DNA from 2 places in the Rhizobium sp. R693 genome. Region 2 is predicted to be linked to the other one. Evidence: predicted binding sites of a transcription regulator. Region 2 holds the regulator's gene; the other holds the start of a gene.

Region 1 (7,470 bases), on a different contig from region 2:
CCCGCGCCTCGGCGCAGAGATGGTCGGCTCGACGCTGGACAGGCTCTCCGAATGCTTGACCCTTGCCGTTTCGGCGCGGCTTGGCTATTCCGGCCGTAACAAAAGGATCCAGCGTCATGGCAGGCACGAACAGCGAGCGGCAACTTCTCACGGAAGGCCCGGTTGTCATTCTCGTCGAACCCCAGATGGGGGAGAATATCGGCATGGTCGCGCGCGCCATGGCGAACTTCGGCCTGGTGGACTTGAGGCTGGTCAATCCGCGTGATGGTTGGCCGAACGAAAAGGCACAGGCTGCCGCCTCGAAGGCGGATCATGTGATCGAAGGCACGAAGGTCTTCGAGACGCTGGAACAGGCGATCGCCGACCTGAACTTTGTCTATGCGACGACGGCGCGCGAGCGGGACGGCTTCAAGCCGGTACGATCGCCGGTGGTGGCAGCGGAAACGCTGCGGGCGAAGTTCCGCGCAGGTGAGGGCACCGGCATCCTGTTCGGCCGCGAGCGCTGGGGGCTGACCAACGAAGAAGTCGCGCTGGCCGATGAGATCGTGACTTTCCCGGTCAACCCCGCCTTCGCCTCGCTCAACATTGCCCAAGCGGTGCTTCTGATGTCCTATGAATGGATGAAATCGGGGATGGCGGACGTCGGCAGCGTTCCCTTCCAGGCAATGTCGCAAACGCAATCCACGAAAGAACAGCTCTTCGGTCTCTACGACCAGTTGGAAGAAGCGCTGGAAGCGCGCAATTATTTCCATCCACCCGCGAAAAAGCCCAAAATGGTGGACAACCTGCGCGCAGTCCTTTCTCGCCGCGCCTTCACGGAGCAAGAAATCAGCGTGTTGCGCGGCGTTATCTCCTCCCTCGACCGCTTCTCGCGGAAATATCCGCGCGGGAGCCGGCCGCCCGTCGACGTCAAGGAACAATCGGAAGATGACAGCAGCGCTGAATGAGCTGAAACCGGTTCTGGTCTTCGATTCCGGCATCGGAGGGCTGACCGTCTTGCGCGAAGCGCGCGTGCTGATGCCGGAGCGTGGCTTCATCTACATCGCAGACGACGCCGGCTTTCCCTATGGCGGCTGGGAAGAGCAGGCGCTGAAGGAACGGATCATCGGCCTTTTCGCCAAGCTGCTTGCGGAGCATGATCCCGAGGTCTGCATCATCGCATGCAATACGGCCTTTACGCTTGTCGGCGCCGACTTGCGTGCGGCGTTTCCGCGGATGACCTTCGTCGGCACGGTACCGGCGATCAAGCCGGCCGCTGAGCGGACGCGCTCAGGGCTCGTCTCGGTTCTGGCGACGCCTGGCACGGTGAAGCGCGCCTATACGCGCGACCTGATTCAATCCTTCGCGCAGCAGTGCCATGTGCGCCTGGTCGGCTCGGAAAATCTGGCGCGAATAGCAGAGGCTTATATTCGCGGCGATGCTGTATCCGATGAGGCCGTGCTTTCCGAGATCGACCAGTGCTTCGTGGAGAAGGATGGTTCCAAGACCGATATCGTGGTTCTTGCCTGTACGCATTATCCCTTCATGGCCAATGTTTTCCGTCGGCTAGCACCCTGGCCGGTCGATTGGCTCGATCCGGCGGAGGCAATCGCGCGGCGTGCCCGCAGCCTCGTGCCGCAGGTCGTCGATGGCGTGCACCCTGATAGTTTCGACTTCGCGGTCTTCACCTCTGGCAATCCCGATTTTGCGACGCGGCGGCTGATGCAGGGATTTGGTCTCAAGGCTTGAATCAGGCGCTCGCGCCAAGCCCGTCTTCATCTCGATACAATAGGGGCTATTGCAAAGCCAGGCGACTGCGCAGACTGTGGGATGTGATTCGTCCCGCCAGGCTTCGCATGTCCTTCCAAAAACTTGTCATGGCTATCTTTTTTCTGCAGCCGATTGCGTTCGGCAGCTGGTTGCCGCGCATTCCCGAAATCCAGGCTCGTCTTGAGCTTGGTCCGGCCGATCTTGCCTTGGCGCTGCTCGGCATGCCGGTCGGTATTCTGTCGACGCTGCCTGTCGCCGGACGAGTGGTATCGCGCATTGGCGGCAAAACCACCGTCATCGCGGGATTCTTCGTCTTCTCGGTGATTGTCTGCCTTCCCGCCTTCTCGCGCACGCCGCTGGAACTCTTCATCGCGCTTGCGCTGCTTGGCGTTGCTATGTCGACGCTGGAGCTGGGGCTGAATGTTGAAGCAGATCGTGCTGAAAAGGATACCGGCTCGATTATCATGAACCGCTGCCACGGCTTCTGGAGCCTGGGCATCATGGCCGGCAGCCTGCTTGGTTCGGGAATGGTGGCAATTGCCGCGCCCGCCGAATGGGCGATCATGGCTGCTGCCTTCGTCGTTTTGCCGTTTGCCATTGTAGCAAGCCTCGGCCTGCCGCCCGATCGCGAGGCTGGTGCGGCTCCGCCGCATATGCCGTTCAAGCTGCCAAGCAGCGCTCTGCTCGGTATCTGCGCCTTCGTCTTCGGAATTACGATGACAGAAGGAGCGATCGCCGACTGGTCCGCCGTCTATCTCAAGGGTGTTTTCCAGACCGACGGCATGATGACCGGTATCGGATATACGATTTTCGCGATGATGGTCGCAGCGGGCCGCTTCAGCGGCGATCATCTGAAACAGCGTTTTGGGGCAATCGCGCTGGCTCGTGGCTGCGGCGCTGCTGCTCTCGTCGGCATGCTTATCGTCGTTTTTGCCTGGCACAGCCTTTTGACGCTGGCGGGTTTTGCCTTGGTCGGGATCGGTGTATCGGTCGGCTTTCCGCTGGCGGTGACCACCGCAGCAAGCCTGAGGGATCGACCGGCGGCCGCCAATGTCGCCATCCTGTCCTTCATGGCGCTTACCGGCTTTCTGATCGGTCCGCCTCTGATCGGCTTCATCGCGGAGATGTCCGGGTTGCGCGTCGGGTTGGCGGTGTTGCTGGTTCCACTCGCGGTCAGCCTGGTCTGCACCAGGATGCTGAAAGCCAGGTTCTGACGTTTTCTCCTGTGGGTTCGTGCCGCCGTGTTGCCAAAGACACGGCCAAACCTGCTAGGACGCCGTGTCGAATTGAAAGAGGAATGTGACATTGCAGGTTGGTATCGATATGGGAACGGCGTCGGGAGGCAATCCGGCCACGCTCGATATCGAGGAGCTTCTGGCTACCCGTCTTCTGGTGCAGGGCAATTCGGGCTCCGGCAAGTCGCATCTTCTCCGCCGTTTGTTAGAGCAATCCGCCCAGTGGGTGCAGCAGGTCATCATCGATCCTGAAGGCGATTTCGTCACTCTGTCGGACAAGTTCGGCCACGTCGTCGTCGATGGCGAGCGCACGGAAGCCGAATTGGCCGGCATCGCCACTCGTATCCGCCAGCATCGCGTCTCCTGCGTTCTGACCCTCGAGGGTCTTGATATCGAGCAGCAGATGCGTGCGGCGGCAGCTTTCCTTAACGGCATGTTCGATGCCGACCGTGAATTCTGGTATCCCGTTCTCGTCGTGGTCGACGAGGCGCAGATGTTTGCGCCTTCAGTCGGCGGCGATGTTTCGGAAGATGCCCGCAAGATGTCGCTTGGCGCCATGACGAACCTCATGTGCCGCGGCCGCAAGCGTGGTCTTGCCGGCGTGATCGCGACGCAGCGTCTCGCAAAGCTTGCGAAGAACGTGGCCGCGGAAGCCTCAAACTTCCTGATGGGCCGCACCTTCCTCGATATCGACATGGCGCGTGCGGCTGATCTCCTCGGGATGGATCGGCGTCAGGCGGAAATGTTCCGCGATCTGAAGCGTGGCAATTTCGTTGCGCTCGGGCCAGCCTTGTCGCGCCGCCCACTACCGATCCAGATCGGCAATGTCGAGACCTCGGCTCGCTCGTCGAGCCCGAAGCTCATGCCGCTGCCGGATGCACCTGACGACGTCGAGGATCTGATCTTTACCCCGGATCCAGAGGAGTTTCAGAGGCCGATCGTCCGCCGTGCGCCGCCGGCGCCACGGCCGACCACGGATATTCTTGCCGAACTGTCGCGATCGGCTCCCATTGCCTCGGCTCCTGTCTCGGAAGCGCGTGCACCTCAACCCGAACTATCGGCCGAGGAGCGCGAAGAGAGGCTGACAGCAGTGTTGCACGAGATACTGGACGATCCGGGCTCGGGATTTCGAACGGATCCCGTCCTTTATCAGGAGTTCCTCGTGCGACTTCGTATGCGCCGGGTTCCCGGTCCTCCGATGTCGCTGCCCGAGTTTCGACGTCGCGTGGCGATTTCGCGCTCCGGCGTGGATGCGGCAACGGCGGGAACAGAAGCTTGGGCGACGGCGCTGTCACTGTCCACAGGCGTCACGGACGACCTACAGGGCGTTTTCCTGATGCTGGCAAAGGCTGCTGTGTGTGGCGAGACGTGCCCCTCGGATGCACGGATTGCGCGGGCCTATGGCACCCATTCGGCCCGGCGTGCGAGACGTCTGCTTGGCTATTTCGAGGAGCAGGGCACCGTCGTCGTGCATACGGATTTCTCGGGCAAGCGCATCGTCGCGTTCCCCGATATGAACTGCCAGACGGCCCCGGGCGATGCCAATGCGCCCGATGCGGGTGATGTCCGCTCTGCAGCGGAATGACGGCCGGATTGCAGCAAGGATAGCGCGGGAACTATCGGGCTGCTCTATACTCGACCTCTAATATCACACGAAGAAGTTGCTTTTGTCACATGGGCTTCATTCAGGTGGTGGATAAGGCGCGCGACCCGTGTGGTCGATGCGGATTATCAGAAGGAGATCTCGGTCATGAGAAACAACGTTCGTCACCAGCTGTTGCGCCTTGTCGCCGGCGGCCTGCTTGCAACCGTTGCCATTCAACCCGGCTATGCCGATGATGCGGCGAACAAACTTCTGGAGCGCGCGGCGAGTGCCGATCTGAGCGCTCCTGGTGGCGCACGCCGCCTCTCCGGCGATATCACCGAGGCTTACCGCGCTGCGCTCATCGATACTCGCCCGAAGAATGTCATCCTCCTAATCGGCGACGGCATGGGCGACTCCGAAATCACCATCGCGCGCAACTATGCGGTTGGTGCGGGCCAGTATTTCAAGGGTATCGATGCGCTGCCGGTCACCGGCCAGTACACGCACTATTCGCTCGACAAGAAGACCGGCAAGCCGACCTACGTGACCGACTCCGCTGCCTCGGGCACCGCCTGGGCGACCGGCGTGAAGTCCTATAACGGCGCGATCGGCGTCGACATTCATGAGAAGGCCCACGAAACACTGCTTGAGAAGGCAAAGGCTGCCGGCATCGGCACGGGCAACGTCTCGACCGCCGAACTCCAGGACGCAACGCCTGCCGTCCAGGCCGCACACGTGACCCAGCGTAAGTGCTACGACCCGGCTTCCACGACCGAGAAGTGCCCGACGAATGCGCTTGAAAACGGCGGTAAGGGATCGATCAGCGAGCAGCTGCTGAATGCACGTGCTGACGTGACACTTGGCGGTGGCGCCAAGAGCTTTGGCGAGACCGCCAAGGCCGGCGAGTGGAAAGACAAGACGCTTCGCCAGCAGGCCGAGGAGCGCGGCTACAAGATCGTTTCGAACCTCGATGAGCTTCGGGCCATCAAGCAGGCAAACGACAGCGCGCCAGTGCTCGGTCTGTTTGCCGAGGGCAACATGCCGGTTCGCTGGGAAGGCCCGAAGGCCAGCCACTACGGCAATATCGAGAAGGAGCCGGTCGTCTGCCAGCCGAACGAGAAGCGCACGGCCGCAACCCCGACGCTGGCCCAGATGACGGCGAAGGCGATCGAACTGCTTCGGACGAATGAGAAGGGCTTCTTCCTGCAGGTCGAGGGCGCGTCGATCGACAAGCAGGACCATGCCGCCAACCCGTGCGGTCAGATCGGTGAGACGGTTGATCTCGACGAAGCCGTTCAGGAAGCGCTGAAATTTGCGCGGGAAGCTGGCGACACGCTCGTTATCGTCACCGCTGACCATGCCCATGCAAGTCAGATCATCGAGGCTGATACCAAGGCTCCCGGCCTGACGGAAGCGCTGATGACGAAGGATGGGGCTGTTATGGCCGTGAGCTACGGTAACTCCGAAGACGAGAATGACCAGGGCCACACGGGCTCGCAGCTGCGCATCGCGGCCTACGGGCCGCGTGCAGCAAATGTTGCCGGTCTGACGGACCAGACGGATCTGTTCTATACGATCCGTGACGCGCTCGGCCTGAAGACCGAGACGGCGAGCGCCAAGTAAGCTGCAACGGCTACGCCACCAGGGGCATTGATGGGCAAGGACGTGGAATTGTGATTGACATTCCAGCGACTTCGCCCTAAAGACCGCGCCAGCACCGGGCAGAGATGTCCGGTGTTTCATTTGACATGTCCCGTGGATTTGTCCTGTTCGCGTAATGGGATGATCCTGTCGGATCCTCGAGAGAAGATCAAAGGAGGGCGTGTTTCCTTCACGCGGTTTGGTAACAAGCCGTTCTAACTTTCTGAAAGGAAATACGATGAGCAAGCGCGAATCGTCCAAGTACAAGATTGACCGCCGTATGGGCGAAAACATCTGGGGCCGTCCGAAGTCCCCGGTGAACCGCCGCGAATACGGCCCGGGCCAGCATGGTCAGCGCCGCAAGGGCAAGCTCTCTGACTTCGGTGTGCAGCTGCGCGCCAAGCAGAAGCTGAAGGGTTACTACGGTGACCTGCGCGAAAAGCAGTTCCGTGCAATCTTCGCTGAAGCCGCGCGCCGCAAGGGTGACACCTCCGAAAACCTGATCGGTCTTCTGGAGTCCCGTCTGGACGCGATCGTTTATCGCGCCAAGTTCGTTCCGACCGTTTTCGCTGCCCGCCAGTTCGTGAACCACGGCCACGTGACCGTGAACGGCGTCCGCGTCAACATCGGTTCCTACCGTTGCAAGGCTGGCGACGTCATCGAAGTTCGTCAGAAGTCGAAGCAGCTCGTTTCCGTTCTGGAATCGGTTAGCCTGGCTGAACGTGACGTCCCGGACTACATCGAAGTCGACCATAACAAGATGGTTGCTACCTTCGCACGCGTTCCGGCGCTCGGCGACGTACCGTATCCGGTCGTCATGGAGCCGCATCTGGTGGTCGAATTCTATTCGCGTTAACGCATAGCCCCGACAATCGAATTTCGATTGTCGGAAAGGCTTATGCGTCTCTCTAAGGGACTACTGCGTCCTTTACGCGTCTTCGACGCGCGGCGCAGTAGGACGCGAGGCGTTTTCGCATACGGAAAAGCCGCCTCTTGGGGCGGCTTTTTTGTTATCTGGGGAGATAGGATGGTGGACTTGCAGGCAGTTCTCGACAGCATCCACAAGGAGCTGGCGCCCCGTATCGGCGAGGGCAAGGTTGCGGACTATATTCCGGAACTCGCCAAGGTCGACCCGAACCAGTTCGGTTTGAGCGTCGTGACCGTAGACGGCAAGGTCTACAACGTCGGCCATGCCGACGTGCCGTTCTCCATCCAGAGCATCTCGAAGGTTTTCATGCTGACGCTTGCGCTCGGCAAGAT
Region 2 (7,470 bases):
TCCGATCAACGCCAAGGAACTGGAAGCCTGCAAGGCAGCCGGCGTAACCGACATCCAGGAAGTCAAGATCGGCTACGACGGTATCGTCTTCGCTACCGACGCTTCCAACCCGGACGTCGCCTACGTCCCGGCAGACATCTACAAGGCTCTGGCCGCTCAGGTCGTCGTCGACGGCAAGCTCGTCGCCAACCCGTACAAGAAGTGGTCGGAAGTCAACCCGAAGCTCCCGGCTGTTGACATTGCTGCCTACATCCCGGGCGAAAAGCACGGCACGCGCGAAGTCTTCGAACAGAACGTTCTCGCAGCAGGCTGCAAGGCTTCCGGCGCTCTCGACGTCATCAAGGCTTCGATCTCTGACGCTGCTGCTCAGACCAAGGCTTGCGTCGCAGTTCGCAAGGACGGCGCTGCTGTCGACATCGACGGCGACTATCCGGAAACGCTGGCACGCATCGCTGCCAACAAGACTGGCGTTGGCGTCTTCGGCCTGTCCTTCTATGAAAACAACGCCGACAAGCTGAAGGTTGCGACCGTCAACGGTATCGTTCCGTCGACCGAGACCATCTCGAACGGCACGTACCCCGTTTCCCGTCCGCTGTTCTTCTACGTCAAGAAGGCACACCTCGGCGTCATCCCGGGCCTGAAGGAATACGTCAACTTCTTCGTTTCCGACCAGATGATCGGCCCCGACGGCCCGCTCGCTGAATACGGCCTCGTCGCTGCGCCGGATGCAGAGCGCGACGCGATCCGCAAGAGCGTTGAAGACGGCAAGACCATGTAATGACCTTTGGCGGCGCGATCTTGATGATCGCGCCGCATTGCCTTGTCTGCGCCATCGCGGACGGCATTTGAAATTCTCCATGATTGGGAGCCGGATCGGTCCGCCTGCCGTTTCCGCTTTTGAGGTCAGAGGGCCTGGGGACCTTACGAATGAGTACATCCGTCATACTCCTGTGCCTCGTGGTGTTGGGCGCCGTTGCCTTTCTGGCAGCCCGCAGCCGCGCTACGGCACTTGTTGGAGGCAAGTCCTCTGCGCTGCATTCACGACCGGGCTACTATGGTGCCTATGCCGCCATCTGGGCGATCTTGCCGGCCCTGATCGTGCTTTGCGCCTGGCTGGCGATCAGCCCTTCCATCATTGAATCCTCGGTACGCGGCGCTTTCCCGGATGAAATCAAAGCGCAGCCTACTGCGCAGCAGAATTTGAACTACGGTATGGTCAGCGCGATCGCGCGTGGCCTGCCGATGCTCACTGCCGATGAGATCATCGGCGCTGCCAGCGATCCGGCAGGCCTCCAGGCAAAGCTTGCTTCGAAGGGCGTTCCGCTCGCCGGTCAACCGCAGCCCTACATGATCGTGGCAGCACAGAAGCTGAATGCCGAATCCGGCTCCAGCCGCCTCGTGATGACGGCGATCGTTCTCGTTCTTGCGGTAGCCGGCGCATTCTACGCGCTCCGGGAAGTCGCGCCGCGGTTCCGGGCACGAAACCGCGTCGAGCGCGTCATGCTCTGGGGTCTCCTGTTGGCATCGTCGATCGCCATCCTGACGACGATCGGTATCGTTCTGTCGATGCTGACGGAGGCAGCCCACTTCTTCGCGGCCGTTCCTGCCGCAGACTTCTTCTTCGGAACGGTGTGGGATCCGCGCTTTGCCGGCGCTGGCAGCTCGTCCTTCGGGCAGTTCGGCCTGATCCCGCTGTTGCTCGGCACGCTCTATATCGGCTTTGTCGCAATGCTGGTCGCGGTGCCCGTCGGCCTCTTCGCGGCAATCTACATGGCCGAGTACGCTGCTCCCAGGGTCCGGTCGATCGCCAAGCCGCTGCTCGAAGTCCTCGCTGGCATTCCAACGATCGTTTACGGCTTCTTCGCCCTTGTCACCGTCGGCCCGTTCCTGCGCGACCTGTCTTCGCAGGTGAGCGGCCTGCTCTCCGGCAACTATACGAACTTCATTCAGGCGCAGAGCGTCCTGACGGCGGGTATCGTCATGGGCATCATGCTGATCCCATACGTTTCGTCGCTGTCGGACGACATCATCACCGCCGTGCCGCGTGCACTCCGCGATGGTTCGCTCGGTCTCGGCGCGACGCGCTCGGAAACGATCAAGAAGGTCGTGCTTCCCGCAGCGCTGCCCGGCATCGTCGGTGCGCTTTTGATGACCGCATCGCGAGCCATCGGCGAAACCATGATCGTCGTATTGGCGGCGGGCGTTGCGGCGCGCATCCAGCTCAATCCGTTCGAGCCGATGACGACAGTGACGGTCAAGATCGTCAACCAGCTGACCGGCGACCTCGAGTTCACCTCGCCGCAGACGCTGGTCGCCTTCGCCCTTGGCATCACGCTGTTTTGCATCACGCTTTGCCTCAACATCTACGCGCTCTACATCGTGCGCAAATACCGGGAGCAGTACGAATGACGGATATTGTTTCTCCGGTTCAGGGCGTTGTCGTTTCGAAGGCGCCTGAACGTCGTGATATCGGCCTGAAGCGCCGCTATGCCGCTGAACGCCGGTTCCGTGCCTATGGCATAGCCGCGATTTCCTTTGGCCTGATCTTCCTGGCGATCCTGCTGACGAGCATCATCAGCAAGGGCTATACGGCCTTTCAGCAGACGGCGATCACGTTGCCGATCGAATTCAGCGAGAAGGTACTTGATCCGAACAACAAGCGAGCGGCTGACCCGTCCGTTCTGGTCGCTGCGAACTACCCGGTTCTCATCCGCGACGCGATGATCAAGGCACTGAACCTCAATGCGTCGAGCCGTCCGGATGTCCGTGACGCGACCGCGATGGTTTCCAAGGGTGCGCCGATCCAGTTGCGTGACATGGTCGTTGCTGATCCGTCGTTGATCGGCAAGACCGTCAATGTAACGCTGCTTGCCGACGCCAACATCGACTCTGCCAACAAGGGTCAGATCGACCTCAAGGTCGACGAAAAGAACCGCAAGGTGAACGATAAGCAGGTTGGCTGGATGAACCAGCTGGCCGAGAGCGGCGCCCTGCACAAGAAGTTCAACACCGGCCTTTTCGTCAACGGCAACTCCAGCCGTCCTGAGGCCGCGGGCCTCGGCGTCGCGCTGATTGGCTCGCTCTACCTGATGCTGATCGTGCTCGTTCTCGCGCTGCCGATCGGCGTTGCCGCGTCGATTTACCTTGAAGAGTTCGCCCCGAAGAACAAGCTTACGGACCTGATCGAGGTGAACATCAACAATCTTGCAGCCGTTCCCTCGATCGTCTACGGCCTGCTCGGTCTAGCCGTCTTCATCAACTTCGCAGGCCTGCCGCGCTCGGCGTCGCTGGTCGGCGGTCTCGTGCTGACGCTGATGACCTTGCCGACGATCATCATCGCCACTCGCGCAGCGCTTCGCGCCGTGCCGCCGTCGATCCGGGCGGCTGCCCTAGGCCTCGGCGCCTCCAAGATGCAGATGGTTTTCCACCACGTGCTGCCGCTGGCGATGCCCGGCATCCTGACCGGCACCATTATCGGCCTGGCGCACGCGCTCGGCGAGACCGCGCCGCTCCTCCTGATCGGCATGGTCGCCTTCGTTGCAAACGCTCCGGCAACGCCGATGGAGCCTTCGACGGCCCTGCCTGTGCAGGTCTATATGTGGGCCAACGAAGCCGAGCGCGCCTTCGTCGAGCGCACGTCGGGTGCCATCATCGTCCTGCTCCTGTTCCTGATTGTCATGAACTTCGGAGCCATTCTCTTGCGTCGTCGCTTTGAGCGCCGCTGGTAAACGGAGTAGACATTATGAACATGTTGACGGAAGCAGCAGTTGAGAAAGCGGTTGATCAGAAGATGAATACCATTCCCTACAAGATGATCGGCCAGGACGTCTCGGTTTATTACGGCGAGAAGCGCGCGCTTTTCGATGTGAAGCTGAACATCCGCGAAAACACTGTGACGGCCCTCATCGGACCATCGGGCTGTGGCAAGTCCACGTTCCTGCGCAGCCTGAACCGTATGAATGACACGATCGACAATTGCCGCGTGACCGGCAAGATCACGCTCGACGGCGAAGATATCTACGATCCGGATATTGACGTGGTGGAACTCCGTGCCCGTGTCGGCATGGTGTTCCAGAAGCCAAATCCGTTCCCGAAGACGATCTACGAAAATGTGGCCTACGGTCCGCGTATCCACGGTCTCGCCAGGTCGAAGGCCGACATGGACCAAATCGTTGAGCTCAGCCTACAGCGCGCCGGTCTGTGGAACGAGGTGAAAGATCGCGTTCATGAAGCCGGCACTGGACTTTCCGGTGGTCAGCAGCAGCGCCTCTGCATCGCCCGCGCTGTTGCCGTCAGCCCGGAAGTGATCCTGATGGACGAGCCGTGCTCGGCACTCGATCCGATCGCCACGGCAAAGGTCGAGGAACTGATCCACGAACTCCGCGAGAACTACACGATCGTCATCGTGACGCACTCGATGCAGCAGGCCGCCCGCGTTTCGCAACGCACCGCCATGTTCCACCTCGGCAACCTCGTCGAGGAGAATGATACCGACAAGATGTTCACCAACCCGGACGACCCGCGCACCCAGGACTACATCATGGGCCGCTTCGGTTGATCGGTCGCTTTGGTAGCACTCACGATATTCAAGGATGAGCCCTATGGCATCGACACATATCTTTTCCGCGTACGACGATGATTTGAAGTTCCTGTCCCGCCGCATTTCGGAAATGGGCGGTTTGGCCGAGCAGATGGTCTCGGATGCCGTTCGCGCCCTCGTCAACGGCGACACGGCTCTCGCCCAGAAGGTCATCTCCGACGACGTGATCCTTGACCACGCCGAACGCGAGATCGGTGACAAGGCGATCGTCACGATTGCGCGCCGCCAGCCGATGGCAGCCGACCTTCGTGAGATCATGGGCTCCATCCGCATCGCGGCGGACCTGGAGCGCGTCGGCGATCTTGGCAAGAACACTGCCAAGCGCGTTATTGCTGTCCAGAGCGCCGGCGTGCCGCGCAAGCTCGCACGCGGCCTCGAGCACCTCTCGGAGCTCGCGCTGGTCCAGCTCAAGGAAGTGCTCGACGTCTACACGAGCCGCGCTGCTGACAAGGCAAAGTCGATCCGTGAGCGCGACGAGGAAATCGACGCGATGTACACCTCGCTGTTTCGCGAGATGCTCACCTATATGATGGAAGATCCGCGCAACATCACCAGCTGCACGCATCTCCTGTTCTGCGCCAAGAACATCGAGCGCATCGGCGACCACGCCACCAATATTGCCGAAACCATCTACTACATGGCCACCGGTGCCCAGCCGGAAGGCGAACGTCCGAAGGACGATACCGCCAACACCGTCGGCGCAGTCACTGAATAATCGCTCCGCGACCGCGCCCCCAGGAGACCGAAACGAATGATCCCAAAAGTAGCTGTCGTTGAAGACGAAGAAGCACTGAGCGTGCTTCTTCGCTATAACCTTGAGGCTGAAGGTTTCGAGGTCGATACCATCCTGCGCGGCGACGAAGCCGAGATTCGGTTGCAGGAACGGACGCCAGACATCCTGATCCTCGATTGGATGCTGCCTGGCGTATCTGGCATCGAGCTCTGCCGTCGCCTGCGTATGCGGCCGGAGACCGAGCGCCTGCCGATCATCATGTTGACGGCCCGCGGCGAGGAAAGCGAACGTGTTCGCGGCCTCTCCACCGGTGCCGACGATTACGTCGTCAAGCCGTTTTCGACACCGGAGCTGGTTGCTCGCGTCAAGGCGATGCTTCGCCGTGCCAAGCCGGAAGTGCTCTCCACGCTACTAAAGTGCGGCGATATCGAGCTCGACCGCGAGACGCATCGCGTTCATCGCAAGAGCCGCGAAGTCCGCCTCGGTCCGACCGAGTTCCGGCTCCTCGAATTCCTCATGGCGTCCCCTGGCCGCGTCTTCTCGCGCTCGCAATTGCTTGACGGCGTCTGGGGTCACGACATCTACGTCGATGAGCGTACTGTAGACGTCCATGTCGGTCGTTTGCGCAAGGCACTGAACTTCTCTAACATGCAGGACGTCATCCGCACGGTTCGCGGCGCCGGCTATTCCATGGAAGCCTAAGCTTTCCCCGGAAAGCCAGCGCGACTTTCATAAAATTTCACAAACGAAAAACGGGCCCGCGAGGGCCCGTTTTCTTTGGTCCTTATCCGGCTTCCGGGTCAAGCGACCCGGTTGGCAGCCTTGCGGCGCTCGTTCACCGGCTGATAGGCCATGCGTTGATGATACGTGCAATAGGGGGAGTTGTCCGGAGACTCGCAGCCGCAGAAGTGGAAATCATCTTTCAGCGGGTCGCCGACCGGCCACTTGCAGGTGCGTTCGGTCAGTTCAGTCAGGCCGAGGCGGCGCGAAATCGGAACGACGACGTTTGCGGCCGGACGATACCGGACTTCCTCGATCGCATCGATCTCGATTTCTTCCTTGAGCATAGTCGCACCCTGCTGGCGGGCGACGGTGCGTGTGGCGACGCGAGACGCATAGTTCGGAGCGCGGGGCGCGGATGTCGTGCGCTTGGGCGTTCTGACAGTCGTTGTCGTGCCCCCGGCCTTGGCGCGGCCAGGCAAACTCAAACGGTGGACTTTGCCAATGACAGCGTTACGGCTTACACCGCCAAGTTGTGCCGCGATCTGGCTGGCGCTAAGCCCTTCGGACCACAGCTTCTTCAGTTTTTCAACGCGCTCGTCTGTCCAGTTCATGCCCCTGTCTCCGCCTTATTAGCGTTGGTGTAGGCAGAATCCTTCACCGTTGCCCTGGACGTATCCAAGGCAAGAAACGCCTGCTCGATTTTGGTGACTAGTTCCGCCGCATGCAGTCTAGTAATTGAGTTTTAACCTAGTGTGAGGCTGACTCCGTGACAAGAGTCGGTTGAATCTCGGCGAATCGAATTTCAAGTTTTCCCCAACTTGCTGGGTGTGAGAGTCATTTTTGCAACATTAGTTGTTGATAGGTCTGCCGCCTTCGGATGGCAGCTTGACGCGTGCTGGAAAACCTCAGTTTTGTTGACATTGCAGTGCGAAAAGTAAATAGTGCTGCTTGCCGCCGAAAGGCGGCATTTTTAATTTCCGGACACTGCGTTCCTTAGCCGGAGTCCGCCCGCTGATGGTTATTGACAGGAGATCGCGCCATGGCTGAAGCCGCGCTTTACGACACCTACTCTCGTGCCCCGCTGCGGTTCGAGCGAGGAGAAGGCGTGTGGCTGATCACCGAAGCGGGCGAGCGATATCTTGATTTCGGCGCAGGCGTTGCCGTGACTTCCGTCGGCCACGGCCATCCGCATGTGGTGGGCGCGCTGAAGGAGCAGGCCGACAAGGTCTGGCACCTGTCCAATATCTACGAGATTCCTGGCCAGGAAACGCTCGCGAAGCGGCTCACCGAGGCGACGTTCGCCGATAAGGTGTTCTTCACGAACTCCGGCGCGGAAGCTCTGGAATGCGCGATCAAGACCGCGCGCCGCTACCAGTTTTCAAAGGGGCATCCCGAGCGGTTCCACATCATCACC

Evidence for each region. Region 2 encodes PhoB, which activates phosphate uptake and scavenging genes when phosphate is short. Its sites were predicted from a motif close to TGTCATNNANCTGTCAT; they were not measured.
Region 1: phoA (alkaline phosphatase) is a predicted target of PhoB. The motif match lies at 4,653-4,669, and genes of this name have one in related genera.

What each region holds. Positions count from the first base shown of each region.
Region 1 covers NZ_LOKY01000034.1:65,813-73,282, reverse strand. Annotated here, with positions in the region: gene ATY79_RS21085 (RNA methyltransferase) at 117-947, shown strand; gene murI (glutamate racemase) at 928-1,728, shown strand; gene ATY79_RS21075 (MFS transporter) at 1,857-2,963, shown strand; gene ATY79_RS21070 (ATP-binding protein) at 3,055-4,569, shown strand; gene phoA (alkaline phosphatase) at 4,735-6,192, shown strand; gene rpsD (30S ribosomal protein S4) at 6,449-7,066, shown strand; gene ATY79_RS21055 (glutaminase) at 7,238-7,470, shown strand, end outside.
Region 2 covers NZ_LOKY01000012.1:7,610-15,079, reverse strand. Annotated here, with positions in the region: gene ATY79_RS11965 (substrate-binding domain-containing protein) at 1-778, shown strand, start outside; gene pstC (phosphate ABC transporter permease subunit PstC) at 928-2,409, shown strand; gene pstA (phosphate ABC transporter permease PstA) at 2,406-3,728, shown strand; gene pstB (phosphate ABC transporter ATP-binding protein PstB) at 3,743-4,558, shown strand; gene phoU (phosphate signaling complex protein PhoU) at 4,602-5,315, shown strand; gene phoB (phosphate regulon transcriptional regulator PhoB) at 5,352-6,035, shown strand; gene ATY79_RS11935 (GcrA family cell cycle regulator) at 6,134-6,667, opposite strand; gene ATY79_RS11930 (aspartate aminotransferase family protein) at 7,096-7,470, shown strand, end outside.